One region of the Paenibacillus agaridevorans genome, then DNA from elsewhere that is predicted to be linked to it. Evidence: a T-box and tRNA genes for the amino acid it is inferred to sense, from the RefSeq annotation. Region 1 holds a T-box; the other holds one or more tRNA genes.
The links. A T-box is a leader RNA that pairs with one kind of tRNA and senses whether it is charged. The one in region 1 lies ahead of pheS (phenylalanine--tRNA ligase subunit alpha), so its partner is inferred to be a tRNA-Phe.
Positions count from the first base shown of each region.

Region 1 (7,240 bases):
ATTCAGCTCATCGGCAGGCTGCATGACCCCAAGGATCTGCCGCTGCTGTTACGACTGCTGGAGGAGGGGAACGACCGGATTCGTATTGCGGCAATCAGGGCGATGTCGCTCGCAGGCGCCGATCTGCCGGCCATGGCGCAAATCGCCAAGCTGCTGGAGGATCCGGACGACGCTCTTAGGACGGAGGGGGTACGCGCGATTGCCCGCATGAAGCAACTGAAGGAGCAAGCGTTTTTCTTCCTGCGGCAAAAGCTGCTGGATCGCCATCCTTCCGTCGTGGCGGAGGCCGTCAAGGCGATGTATTCGCTTGGCAAGGAACAGAGTTACGAGGCTTGCCGAGAGGTTATCGACCGCATACTGGAAGAGGGCGGCGAAGCTTCCGTATACATGTGCGGCGCGATCGCGGACTTGGAGCTTACCGCATTTGTTCCCGCGATCATCAAGTTGACGGAGGATCCGCATCCCGCTGCCAGAGTGTCCGCTATCCGCGCGTTAGGGAAGCTTCGCAGCGAGGATCTTATCCCCCTGCTCTTGCCCAAGCTGTCGCGGATGGATGAAGAGATGTTGTCCGCGTCCACAAAAGCATTCGTCGACATTGGCCAGCCTTCGGTGAAGCCGCTGCTGGCGAGCTTGCCGGATGCGCCTGCCAAACACTGGAGCTCGGCCGTAATGGCCTTGTCGGAGCTGCTAGGCGAAGAAGACATGCGCGGCGGATTGACGCAAGAGGCGTTAGGCCGGCTCTCGGAGCTTGGCAAAGCGGCGGACTATGGTGCCGCGCTGAGAGTATGCGGCAAGGAAAAGCTGGCCAGTCTCGCGGATATGCGTTGGCATGAGGTGCGGTTGCTCGTGTTCAAAGGCATATGGGCCATGCTTGCCAAGCTGACGGATGAACGCGCCGTTGAAGTTATCCGTACAGGCGTCACGCATGCCGAGGAGGAGTACCGCAGCAACGCGCTGGAGGTGCTGTCGGAAGGCTTCGGCGATCGAAGAATTTCGCAAGCCATGGTCATCTCATTGGAACTGGAAACGATGGCTCGTCCCAAGATGGAGCGGGATGAGGCGATGACACTGCTGGAAGCGGCACTGCACGGATCTGACGATTGGTGGAGGGAAATGGCGAACGAGGCGCTGGCCGAACGGAAAGGGGATAGGGCTGTGACAAACGAAGGTCAAATCATGAACCGCTTGAACAAAGTCGTATTCCTGAAGCAGGTTCCTTATTTCTCCGACCTGTCGCTCGAGGAATTGGGGCTTATCGCGGGCGTAGCCGAAGAGGAGACGATCTCCGACGAAGACATCCTGCTTAAGAGGGGGGAACCCCAGTCGGCTATGTATGTCATCGTCGAAGGCAATATCGAATTAACAAGCGTGTCCGCGGCGGGCTGGGAAGGCACCATCGGCGTGCTTGGACCGGGTGACGTGTGCGGCGTTACGTCGGCGCTTGACGGATCGCCCTCCACCGTGACGGCGCAGTCGCTGCTGGGCGATGCGCGCGTCCTTAAGCTCTCCGGCGACGATGTCTCGCGTCTGGTACGTTTGTATCCCGAGATCGGCATCGGTTTGCTGCGAGCTTCGTTCGCCCGGATCAGGCTACTGGAAGAGATGATGATGCGAATTGATTCGTAATCATAAATGAATCAAATTAACTATTTACAAAATACAATATTTATGATATAATAAAATATTTAATATTGATTAATATCTCCTCGTTTATTATGATAAGAATCCATAGGGACTATCATAATTGTATGAGGAGGTTTTTTATATGCATATGCCGCATGAAATACGTGTTCTCGAATTGACCGCGATCATTATGGGAGAAACCAATCGCATTTATCCGTCGCTTCTTGTGCTTGAAGATGGTTTGACGCTTGTCGATTGCGGTTACCCCGGGCAATTGCCGCTTATTTTGCAGGCTTTCGAGAAAGAGGGGTTCTCCATTGCCGATCTAAAACGAATCGTACTTACTCATCATGACATCGATCATATTGGAAGTTTACCTGACGTATTGGCGCTGTGTGCCGGGGAAATCGAGGTTTGCGCGCATCGGCTGGAACGCCCGCATATTGAAGGCGAGCTTCCGTTAGCCAAGGTGACTCCGGAATCGCTTGCCCGATTGGATCTGCTGCCAGAGCCGCATCGTTCAGCCCTAAAACGGGTATTGGAGCATCCCCCTAGCGCTCCAGTCGGACGTCTCGTCGGGAACAACGATATTCTCGATTCCAATGGCAACGTCGAAATTATCGAGACAGCGGGACATACGATGGGTCATATCAGCTTGTACCATCGTCCCAGCCGCACGTTAATAGCAGGAGACTCGCTGATTATTTCAAATGGCATATTGAAAGGGTCCATCCCCGAGCAATCAATAGATTCGCAGCTTGCTCTGCGTTCGCTTGAGCTTTTGCTGACATACGATATCGAACGGGTCGTCTGTTATCACGGAGGAATATACAGCGATACCGCCAAAGCGATTCGCGATCGCATATCGGTTATCGCTTCCCAAAGAGACGATCAAGAACCAGAAAAGGAATTTGACAACTGAAGGTTGCAACCCGGCGCCTCCTTGCATATAATATAGATTAATGTTTGGAAATGTTGGATATGAAGCTGCTTTGATGGAGAAGAGTACGCAGTGCCTCCGCACAGGGAGAGGACGCCATGGATTGAGAGCGTCCTTATGGAACAGGCTGCCGAAGTTCGCTCCGGAGCATGCGCTTGAACGGCCGGATATTGTTCCGCGTCAGTAGGGCTGCACGGTTCCCGCCGTTAACGGGACTAGAGCAATCACGAACTGCGGTTATAGTACGCAACGTGGTTGGAATTAGGGTGGTACCACGGTTCTTCCGTCCCTTCGGGGAGGAGGGACCTTTTTTTGTTGGAAAGGAACAGAGTTACACACCGCTTGATGCAGTCGAGTGCTTTAGGAGTTACAATGCTGACTGGTCGGTTCGCTCTTGGAGTAACGATGATAAGCTAACGGACATCAGGAACCTTATTTCTAAGAAAACGATGTGTTTTCAAACGTAAGGGACATAGGAAGCGCTATTAGGTGCGACAGGTGGCTGAAAGGCTCTCCGGAGGACGAATAAGGTTTCTTGTGTCCGTTAGATTCTCGAAAGCCGCTGTATGGGCGAAATAACGTCGCTGGTGTCCGTTAGGTTAGCGAGAACGGAGAAGCAAACAAACGACGACGCTCGCTGAGGAGTCCGGTCCATATTTCCAGTGCAGCTTTGGGGCACAGCAGCAAGCAGTTGATGTTGCCCGCCAAGACGGGCGAAGGCAGAGGGTTACAAACTTTTGGAGGCGATGAAGAATGAAGGCAAGGCTGGAGGAGCTGCGCGCCGAGGCGCTCGGCGAGCTGCAGGCCGTGGCGTCGCAGGGCGCCCTGAACGATCTGCGGGTTAAATATTTGGGCAAAAAAGGCGCTTTGACGGAAATATTGCGCGGCATGGGCGCGCTTAGCGCGGAAGAACGTCCCATCATCGGCGGCGTGGCCAATGAGGTGCGCGGCGCGATCGAAGCCGTCATCGAAGAGAAGCAGATTGCATTCCAACGCGAGGAGACGGAGGGACGCCTGCGCGAGGAAACAATCGATGTGACGCTGCCAGGCCGGAAGCTGCCGACGGGATCCGTACATCCGCTGAACAAAGTGGCGCAGGAGATCGAGGACGTGTTTATCGGTCTCGGCTATACGATCGCGGAAGGTCCTGAAGTGGAGACAGACTACTACAACTTCGAGGCGCTAAATCTGCCGAAGAATCACCCCGCGCGGGATATGCAGGATTCGTTTTATGTGACGGACGAGATCCTGATGCGTACGCACACTTCGCCGGTTCAGGTGCGCACCATGAAGGCGAGCGCCGGCATGACGCCGGTAAAAGTCATCTGCCCGGGCAAGGTATACCGCCGCGATGATGACGATGCTACGCATTCGTTCCAGTTCAATCAAATCGAAGGTCTTGTTATTGGCAAAGGCATTCGGATGAGCGACCTCAAAGGAACGCTGCTGCAATTCGTTCAGCAAATGTTCGGTTCGCAAGCGCAGATTCGCCTCCGCCCAAGCTTCTTCCCGTTCACGGAGCCAAGCGCCGAGGTAGACGTGACTTGCGTGCAATGCGCCGGAGACGGCTGCCGGATGTGCAAGCAGACGGGCTGGCTCGAAATACTGGGCTGCGGCATGGTTCATCCGCGCGTACTGGAGATGGGCGGTTACGATCCCGAGGAAGTGACCGGTTTCGCCTTCGGTATGGGCGTGGAGCGGATTGCGCTGCTGAAATACGGCATCGACGACATTCGCCATTTCTACAGCAACGATCTGCGGTTCTTGGGCCAATTCGCCCGCATGTGACGAGAGAAGGGACGGTATCTAAATGAAAGTATCCTATCAATGGTTAAATGAATATATCGATCTTTCCGGCCTAAGCGCCGAAGAGCTTGCTGAACGCATGACGCGCGGCGGCATTGAGATCGACGGCGTGGAATCCCACAACAAAGGCGTCACGGGTGTCGTTGTCGGCCATGTCGTGTCCAAGGAGAAACATCCCGACGCCGATAAGCTGAACGTGTGCAAGGTGGACGTGGGCACGGGCGAGGAGCTGCAGATTGTATGCGGCGCCAAAAACGTTGACGCGGGACAGCTTGTGCCCGTCGCCGTAATCGGCGCGGTGTTGCCTGGCGACTTCAAAATAAAGCGCGCGAAGCTGCGCGGCGTAGAATCGCAAGGCATGATCTGCTCCGCGAAGGAGCTGGGTCTGAATGACAAGCTGCTGCCGAAGGAGCAGCAGGAAGGCATTCTGGTGCTGCCGGAATCGACTCGCATCGGCGCGTCAATCGCAAGCGTGCTAGGCATCGACGACGAGGTGCTGGAGCTCGATCTGACGCCGAACCGCTCCGACTGCCTCAGCATGCTGGGCGTTGCTTACGAGGTCGGCGCATTGACCGGACGGGAGGTAAAGCTTCCGGACAACGCCGTGCATGATGCCGCCGCGAAGACGGAAGGGCTCGTATCTGTAGCTGTCGAAGCCGAGGAGCAATGTCCGCACTATACCGCGAGATACATTCAAGGCGTAACGATCGGTTCGTCGCCGTCCTGGCTGCAGAACCGTCTGATGGCTGCCGGCATTCGTCCTATCAACAACGTCGTGGACGTAACGAACTTCGTCATGCTGGAATACGGCCAGCCGCTTCATGCTTTCGACGCCGACAAAGTGCCGGGGGGCCGAATCGTAGTGCGGATGGCTCGCGAAGGCGAGACGCTGGTCACGCTTGACGATCAAGAGCGCCGTCTGGAGCCGCATATGCTGGTCATTACCGACGGCAATGAGCCGATCGCGCTTGCGGGCGTTATGGGCGGCGCAAGCACGGAGGTTGCGGCGGGCACGACGAATATTTTGCTGGAATCGGCCAGATTCGACGGGGGCATTGTTCGCAAGACGTCGCGCCAGCTCGGTCTTCGCTCGGAATCCAGCATCCGCTTCGAGAAGGAAGTGGATCCGGCCAGCGTCATTCCGGCATTGGATCGCGCCGCATCGCTGATCGCGCAGCTGGCATCCGGTCTCGTAACGGACGGCATCGTGCAAGCTGCTGCCAAGGCGCCGGAGAAAGCCGTAGTCGAAGTAACTCTCGCGCGGATCAACGGTTATCTGGGCACGGAGCTGTCGAGCCTCGAAGTCCGCTCCATCTTGGGCCGCCTGCGGTTCGACTATGATTTCGGCGCGGACGACGCGTTCCGGATTCAGGTGCCAGCACGCCGCGGCGATATTACGAGAGCGGTCGACATCATTGAGGAAGTCGCCCGTCTGCACGGCTACGATAATATCCCGACTACGCCGATTCACGGCGACGTGATTCCGGGCTCGTTGACGAAGCCGCAGGCCATTCGGCGCGAACTGCGCAAACGTCTGGCTGATTCCGGTCTAAACGAGGTCATCAGCTATTCGTTCACGAGCCCGGCCCGCACGGAGATGTTCCCGACATTGTCGGAAGGGGCGCGTCCGGTGCGTCTATCGATGCCCATGAGCGAAGAGCGCAGCGTGCTGCGTACATCGCTGTTGGCACAGTTGGTAGAGACAGCCGTCTACAACCGCAATCGCAAGAACGAATCCGCCGCGTTGTTCGAGATCGGCAGCGTGTTCCATTCGGACGAGGAGACGTTGACCCGTCTGCCTCGCGAAAAACATCGGTTCGCCGCGCTTCTGACAGGCAATCGGGTCCAAAGCAGCTGGAACGGCAAAGCGGAGGCTTACGACTTCTATGATGCCAAAGGCATTGTGGAGACCATTGCTTCCGTGCTTGGCATCGCCGGCAAGCTGACTTACGCGCCGGCACAGCCGGAGCACTTCCATCCGGGCCGTACGGCCGCGATTGTGCTGGATACGGAATCCGGACCTTCGATAATCGGCTACGTCGGACAGCTTCACCCGGCAAGCCAGCTGGAGTGGGAGCTCGCGGATACGTACGTTGTAGAGCTTGAGCTTGAACCCGTCTACGAATATGCGGACTTCGACATCGTCTATCGCACGCTGCCGCGTTATCCGGCGATGGAACGCGACATTGCTGTAGTTGTAAACGCGGACGTCGCTGCGGGCGATCTGACAGCCGCCGCGACACGCACGGCAGGCGCTTTGCTGGAGTCCATCTCCGTGTTCGACGTCTTTACGGGCGAGCGTCTGGGCGCCGGCAAAAAGAGCGTTGCCTTGTCGCTTGTATACCGTCATGCGGAGCGTACGCTCACGGACGAAGAGGTAACTGCGCTGCATGCAGAGGTCGTCGGACACCTCGCACAATCTTTTGGCGCAGAATTGCGGAAGTAGGCAGGAAACCACCTCAGCCGCATCGAATTAGTTCAAGCATGAACTTCGATGCGGCTTTCTTGCGCGCATCTGCGACATGGAGACGATAGGAGGATACGACACAGTGGATGCAGATCAAACCGTTGTAACCGTTGATATATATGGTGTTCAGTACAAGCTTAAAGGCCATTCCAATGTAGAATATATGAAGAGGGTTGCAAGCTCGATTGACGACAGCATGAAGAAGCTGGCGAAGACGTATCCTCGTTTAGATATGCAAAAGCTTGCCGTTCTCTGCGCCATGCAGATTACGGAGGATGTATTCCGGCTGCGGAAAGACAATGCGCGGCTGCAGGAGGAAGAAGCCAGGCTTGGCGTTATCAGCAAGCAATTGGAAGCGGAGACGCGCAAAACCTCCGAGCTGGAGGCTGGACTATCCGAGCTGA
Region 1 is NZ_CP075889.1:597,336-604,575, forward strand. It holds gene KJW29_RS02400 (HEAT repeat domain-containing protein) at 1-1,626, shown strand, start outside; gene KJW29_RS02405 (MBL fold metallo-hydrolase) at 1,766-2,545, shown strand; T-box leader at 2,607-2,857, shown strand; gene pheS (phenylalanine--tRNA ligase subunit alpha) at 3,317-4,351, shown strand; gene pheT (phenylalanine--tRNA ligase subunit beta) at 4,374-6,815, shown strand; gene zapA (cell division protein ZapA) at 6,919-7,240, shown strand, end outside.

Region 2 (7,240 bases), 3.5 Mb from region 1:
TACAATCACCATTTTGTAATGGGGAAGCAGCTTTGCCAACTGCTCCTCTATACCGAGACGTTCGATCGATTCTTGACCAGGGCCTGCAACATCTTTTATTGCCGAATCCGAAGGCATTTCCCGCTTTCTTTTTTTCCTTTCGTCCATACAGACGTTTATTAAAATTCGAATCATCCAAGTTGTGAAATATCTACTGTCTTTCAAGCTTTTTCTTTTGCTCCAAACGCGGCACACCGTTTCCTGTATGGCTTCCAGCGCGTCATCCTCATTACGCAAGTAAGCAAAAGCAATGCCGTACATTTTGTCCTTTTCCGACTGAATTCGTGCCAGCAGCGTTTCTTGGCTCCAATTCTTCAGCCCTTGGACATGCGTTGAATCCTCATTCTCTTGCACGACATCCCTCCTCGACAACCTCTCTCGACTCTTTCCCGTTAAGTATTAGACTCTTTAGGAAAGCAAACGGTTTTCCCCTCCGAAAAAATAAAAGAACCTCAGGCTTATGCCTAAGGTTCTCTATTATAAGGGGGATTAGAATTAGCTTTCGAAAATGTTCAGTTCGGACTCTTTGTCGAAGAGGTGAACTTTGTTCATGTCCAGAGCCAGCTTTACGCTTGCACCGTCACGGATTGCAGAACGGCCGTCTACACGAGCGATTACTGTATCGTTGCCGATACCGTTCAGGTACAGATACATTTCGTGACCAAGGTTCTCGGCTACCTCTACGTTCGCGTTTACGATCGTGCCAGGGGAAGCTTCCAGGAACACAGGCTCTTCGTGGATGTCCTCAGGACGAATGCCAAGGATGACTTCTTTGCCGATAAAGCCTTTGGAACGAAGCGTTGCTGCTTTGCCTTCTGGTACAACTACGTCTACGCCGGAAGCTTTGAACTTAACCGCGCCGCCTTGCTCGCTCAGAGTGCCCGTAATGAAGTTCATGGAAGGAGCTCCGATGAAACCTGCAACGAAAATGTTAACCGGATGGTTGTACAGTTCCTCTGGGGAAGCCGTTTGTTGAATGAAGCCGTCTTTCATAACGACGATGCGATCGCCCATTGTCATGGCTTCGATCTGGTCATGCGTAACGTAGATCGTTGTTGTTTCCAGACGTTTAGTCAGCTTGCTGATCTCCGCGCGCATTTGGCCACGAAGTTTGGCGTCCAAGTTGGAGAGCGGCTCATCCATCAAGAATACTTGCGGTTCACGAACGATTGCGCGGCCCAAGGCAACACGCTGACGTTGACCGCCGGAGAGAGCTTTTGGTTTACGGTCGAGCAAATGCTCGATATCAAGAATTTTAGCAGCTTCACGAACGCGTTTGTCGATGTCTGCTTTTTTGAATTTACGAAGTTTCAGACCGAACGCCATATTTTGGTACACGTTCATATGCGGGTACAAGGCGTAGGATTGGAATACCATCGCGATGTCGCGATCTTTAGGAGCTACGTCGTTCACGAGACGGTCGCCGATGAACAATTTACCTTCCGAGATTTCTTCAAGACCTGCGATCATACGAAGCGTCGTCGATTTACCGCAACCGGATGGTCCTACCAATACCAAGAATTCTTTGTCCTTGATATCAAGATTTACGTCGGTTACAGATGCTTTATCGGAACCCGGATATTTTTTGTAAATGCCTTCTAAGCGTACGCCTGCCATGATCAATTTCCCCCTAAGAAAAGAATTTCGATATGCATCTATCTTATCCCACAGACGGGCAGATGACTATGCACATACTTTACAAAAAAACTAATTCCTTTTCGTAACTTTGTACAATAGCAAAATGATCTTAACAAGCACGGCATCTCTAAACTGCCGAACATCAAGCCCCGTCTCCTGCTTGAGCTTGTCCAGCCGATATAAAAGCGTGTTCCGGTGAATATAAAGCCTCTTCGCCGTCTCGCTGACATTGCAATCCAATGAGAAAAACGTCTCCAGCGTAGCCAGCATCTCCGGCTCCACAAATAGATCGGCACGCTTCAGCGATTGCTCCAGGTACTTCGCGCGATAGCTCTCCGGAATCGTGTTCAACAGCCTTTCGAGCTGCAGCATCCATGGAAGATGAATATTCGTCCCCACATGGAATTTCCGTCCGAGATTGATCGTTTCGCGCAGCAGCATCGTCACCTCTACCATTCCTTTGGACGGTGTTACTGGAAGCCCGACGGCCAGATGACACTCGCCCAGCCACTCGCTTGCCAACATCTCATGCAGACCGGATGTAATGGAAGCAAGACTATCCTCCATCGATTCCTCTTCTGTCGCATCATAAGGTTCGGCATCCTCATCTCTGAGCAATGCCATCGGTCCCCAGATCAACCATTCCTGACTCTTGAGCGGAATAAGCAGAATATCCTCCGACAAAAACGACTTGAGAAGTTTCTCAAGCTCGGTGTAAGCCGCCGCCTTCGTGGTCGTTGTCTGCTCCGTTATTAGAAGGAAAGGAATCATGTCGTAATACAATCGGCTGCCCACTGTGAGATGATCGGGCAAGGAATAAGCCGGTTCATCGGAGTCCAGCTGCTGCTGGAGCCATTCGCTTAACCGCTCGGCGAACCGTTCCGAATCGCTAATGTTAGCATTCGGCTTCGCGGGCGGGTTGCGCACCGTCATGTAAAGCGTCCAACTGATCAGATCCTTTTCCTTCGTCGTCAACGAAGTGTCCGCGATTTCAAGCACGGACAGCTCCTGTTTCTGCCTTCCTGCAATAAACCAGGTCGACGACTCTGCCTTTTCGATTCTTGTACCGGGGGCAAGTGCTTCGCTCTTATCGGGCTGCCACTTTACATCGGCTTCTTGTACGAACGTTTCCCATTCCTGGACCGTTCTCGTTTTCAATTGAATAGGGCTATTCAGAATGTGCTGCAGCGGCATCAACCAGTCTGTCTTGCTCATTACTTAATCTCCACTCTCCATGAATAGACGCTTTTTTATCATTGTACCATAACCCTGCGATGAATATTAATTAGCATCCGTTTGACCCTACTCCCGATTCATGATACTCTACTGCCAAACGATTCCTGGGGGCAATATATGCCCCAGCCACGAAGGAGAACTGTTCTATGTCCACAATCGCAATCATTTCCGGTAGTCCCAATGCAACTTCCCGTCTCAACGGCATCATCGATTACGCCCGTAAGGAAATAGAATCCCTTGGTCACACGACTAATACGATAACCGTAGTATCTCTGCCTGCTGATGATCTTGTCCATGCCAGATTCGGCAGCGCCTCCATTGTAGAGGCCAACCGGATCGTCGAAGAGGCGGATGCCGTCATCATTGCCAGCCCAGTATACAAAGCTTCCTACACTGGCGTATTGAAAGCTTATATCGACCTGCTCCCGCAGAAAGGGCTGGAAGGCAAACTTGTTGCCCCTCTCTTCATCGGCGGTACGCTTGCTCACTTATTGAGCATCGATTATTCATTAAAACCGGTCCTGTCTTCCATGGGAGCAAGACACTTCGTTCGTGGCGTCTATGCGACAGACGAACTGGTGACACGCATTCAAGACGGCTCAGTCGAAACCAAATTCGAGCTCGGCGCCGAGCTGCAAGGACGTCTTCAAGAGACGGTAAAGGAGCTCGATGCAGAATTGCGTATGAGAGCGGCGTTTAATAAATAGTACGTGGCGATAATAAAAGGGCCGACGCATGATGAAATGCGTCGGCCCTTTTCATGTAAGAAAATCCGTGTAGACATCCGTCACTCAGCGCTTAACGGACATAGGAAAAAATATTGGCATCTTCCGAGCGCCTGTTATCTTCATCATGAACAAATAGCTTTTCTCCTGAGGCTGTCGATTCATTCATTGTGAGTAACGGAGCTGAAACGTTCTTCTTTCGCTAACGGACCTCTGCGCCTCTATTTGCAGCATTTTCGCGATATTGAAAATCTAACGGACTTAGATGACGCTATTTGGTGCATTTCCGCCCATTCTATGCGATTTTGACGGAAGTAAGGTCGTCTGTGTCCGTTACCATTTGAACAGGCCCCATTTTTGCGAAATAGCGACTGTGGTGTCCGTTACGATCAGCCTTTACTTCACTGCGCTGCCGTCCACAATGAATCGACAGCCTCCTGTCCGCTAGATTGGTTAGAAGTCAAAATACGGGCACATAATGTCGTTGATGTCCGTTAGATTTATAAGCTAATATAAGCTGCATGTAGAAATCGCCATATTGCGTCATTTCCATACAACAAAAAAAGAGGCATCGCCTCTTGTCTGGTTAATTAGTAATAAAAACTGGTGAGCCATGAAGGACTCGAACCTTCGACACCCTGATTAAAAGTCAGGTGCTCTACCAACTGAGCTAATGGCTCCTGTTAAGGAACTGGTGGAGGATGATGGATTCGAACCACCGAACCCGAAGGAAGAGATTTACAGTCTCCCGCGTTTGGCCACTTCGCTAATCCTCCACGTTATAAATCCTAATGGTGGCTCGGGACGGAATCGAACCGCCGACACGAGGATTTTCAGTCCTCTGCTCTACCGACTGAGCTACCGAGCCTTACTTGCTAAGTTATAAAGAAATGGCGGAGCTGACGGGATTCGAACCCGCGGTCTCCTGCGTGACAGGCAGGCATGTTAGGCCTCTACACCACAGCTCCAGGAATTGAATGGTGGAGGATGACGGGATCGAACCGCCGACCCTCTGCTTGTAAGGCAGATGCTCTCCCAGCTGAGCTAATCCTCCATATGGTAGCGGCGAAGGGGATCGAACCCCCGACCTCACGGGTATGAACCGTACGCTCTAGCCAGCTGAGCTACACCGCCACATGTTTCCCCGAATTGTGTCTCTTGCAGCGCTCGGGGTCGCTTACAAGGTCAGGCAATGACATCGCCAAATGTCATGTGCAAATCTGTTGTTTGAGATGGAGCTTGTCCACCTGAACAACCGGATTGCGCCCTGAAAACTGGATACGAAAGTGTGCTGAATCTTTAGCTTGCTTACCGGCTGTATGACCAAATAAGCGATTAGGATAAGCCCTCGACCGATTAGTATTCGTCAGCTCCACACATTGCTGTGCTTCCACCCCGAACCTATCAACCTCGTCGTCTTCAAGGGGTCTTACATACTGGGAAATCTCATCTTGAGGGGGGCTTCACGCTTAGATGCTTTCAGCGCTTATCCCGTCCGTACTTGGCTACCCAGCGGTGCTCCTGGCGGAACAACTGGTACACCAGCGGTACGTCCATCCCGGTCCTCTCGTACTAAGGACAGCTCCTCTCAAATTTCCTACGCCCGCGACAGATAGGGACCGAACTGTCTCACGACGTTCTGAACCCAGCTCGCGTACCGCTTTAATGGGCGAACAGCCCAACCCTTGGGACCTACTTCAGCCCCAGGATGCGATGAGCCGACATCGAGGTGCCAAACCTCCCCGTCGATGTGGACTCTTGGGGGAGATAAGCCTGTTATCCCCAGGGTAGCTTTTATCCGTTGAGCGATGGCCCTTCCATTCGGTACCACCGGATCACTAAGCCCGACTTTCGTCCCTGCTCGACTTGTAGGTCTCGCAGTCAAGCTCCCTTATGCCTTTGCACTCTTCGAATGATTTCCAACCATTCTGAGGGAACCTTTGGGCGCCTCCGTTACATTTTAGGAGGCGACCGCCCCAGTCAAACTGCCCGCCTGACACGGTCCCCGTACCGGATTCACGGTACCAGGTTAGAACTCCGATACGATCAGGGTGGTATCCCAACGGCGCCTCCACCGAAGCTGGCGCTCCGGCTTCAAAGGCTCCCACCTATCCTGTACAGATCGTACCAAAGTCCAATATCAAGCTGCAGTAAAGCTCCATGGGGTCTTTCCGTCTTGTCGCGGGTAACCTGCATCTTCACAGGTATTAAAATTTCACCGGATCTCTCGTTGAGACAGCGCCCAATTCGTTACGCCATTCGTGCGGGTCAGAATTTACCTGACAAGGAATTTCGCTACCTTAGGACCGTTATAGTTACGGCCGCCGTTTACTGGGGCTTCGGTTCACAGCTTCGGGTTGCCCCTAACCGCTCCCCTTAACCTTCCAGCACCGGGCAGGCGTCAGCCCGTATACTTCGCCTTACGGCTTCGCACAGACCTGTGTTTTTGCTAAACAGTCGATTGGGCCTTTTCACTGCGGCCCCCTCGGGCTATTCACCCTACCGAGGCACCCCTTCTCCCGAAGTTACGGGGTCATTTTGCCGAGTTCCTTAACGAGAGTTCTTCCGCGCGCCTTAGCATGCTCTGCTCGCCTACCTGTGTCGGTTTGCGGTACGGGCACCATCACCTGGCTAGAGGCTTTTCTTGACAGCCGGAGTACATGACCTTCGCTACTGCAATTTTCGCTCCCCATCACAGCCCAGCCTAACGACTTGCGGATTTGCCTACAAGTCAGCCTCACTGCTTGGACGGGCTATTCCATCAGCCCGCGTCACTGCCCTTCTGTGTCACCCCATTGCTCATAACGGCTTACGGTGGTACAGGAATTTCAACCTGTTGTCCTTCCACTACGCCTTTCGGCCTCGCGTTAGGTCCCGACTTACCCTGAGTGGACGAGCCTTCCTCAGGAACCCTTAGGCTTTCGGCGGACAAGATTCTCACTTGTCTTTTCGTTACTCATACCGGCATTCTCACTTGAATACAGTCCACCAGTCCTCACGGTCCAACTTCAATCCGTATTCAACGCTCCCCTACCCAATGCAGCAAGCTGCAATGTCATAGCTTCGGTGGTGTGTTTAGCCCCGTTACATTTTCGGCGCAGAGTCACTCGACCAGTGAGCTATTACGCACTCTTTAAATGGTGGCTGCTTCTAAGCCAACATCCTGGTTGTCTGTGCAACTCCACATCCTTTCCCACTTAACACACACTTGGGGACCTTAGCTGATGATCTGGGCTGTTTCCCTCTTGACAATGGATCTTAGCACTCACTGTCTGACTCCCGGTAAGCATGTCAATGGCATTCGGAGTTTGACTAGACTTGGTAACCCTTGGCGGGCCCCGCACCCAATCAGTGCTCTACCTCCACGACACTCATAACCGAGGCTAGCCCTAAAGCTATTTCGGGGAGAACCAGCTATCTCCGAGTTCGATTGGAATTTCTCCGCTACCCCCACCTCATCCCCGCACTTTTCAACGTGCGTGGGTTCGGGCCTCCAGTGCGTGTTACCGCACCTTCACCCTGGACAGGGGTAGATCACACGGTTTCGGGTCTACGACCACGTACTCAAATCGCCCTATTCAGACTCGCTTTCGCTGCGGCTC
Region 2 is NZ_CP075889.1:6,134,906-6,142,145, forward strand. It holds gene KJW29_RS24545 (sigma-70 family RNA polymerase sigma factor) at 1-393, opposite strand, end outside; gene KJW29_RS24550 (ABC transporter ATP-binding protein) at 535-1,656, opposite strand; gene KJW29_RS24555 (PucR family transcriptional regulator) at 1,747-2,892, opposite strand; gene ssuE (NADPH-dependent FMN reductase) at 3,060-3,620, shown strand; tRNA gene KJW29_RS24565 (tRNA-Lys) at 4,243-4,318, opposite strand; tRNA gene KJW29_RS24570 (tRNA-Tyr) at 4,331-4,414, opposite strand; tRNA gene KJW29_RS24575 (tRNA-Phe) at 4,431-4,506, opposite strand; tRNA gene KJW29_RS24580 (tRNA-Asp) at 4,530-4,606, opposite strand; tRNA gene KJW29_RS24585 (tRNA-Val) at 4,617-4,692, opposite strand; tRNA gene KJW29_RS24590 (tRNA-Met) at 4,696-4,772, opposite strand; rRNA gene KJW29_RS24595 (23S ribosomal RNA) at 4,975-7,240, opposite strand, start outside.
Region 2: it encodes a tRNA-Phe, which carries the amino acid that the T-box ahead of pheS (phenylalanine--tRNA ligase subunit alpha) is inferred to sense. The anticodon was not compared.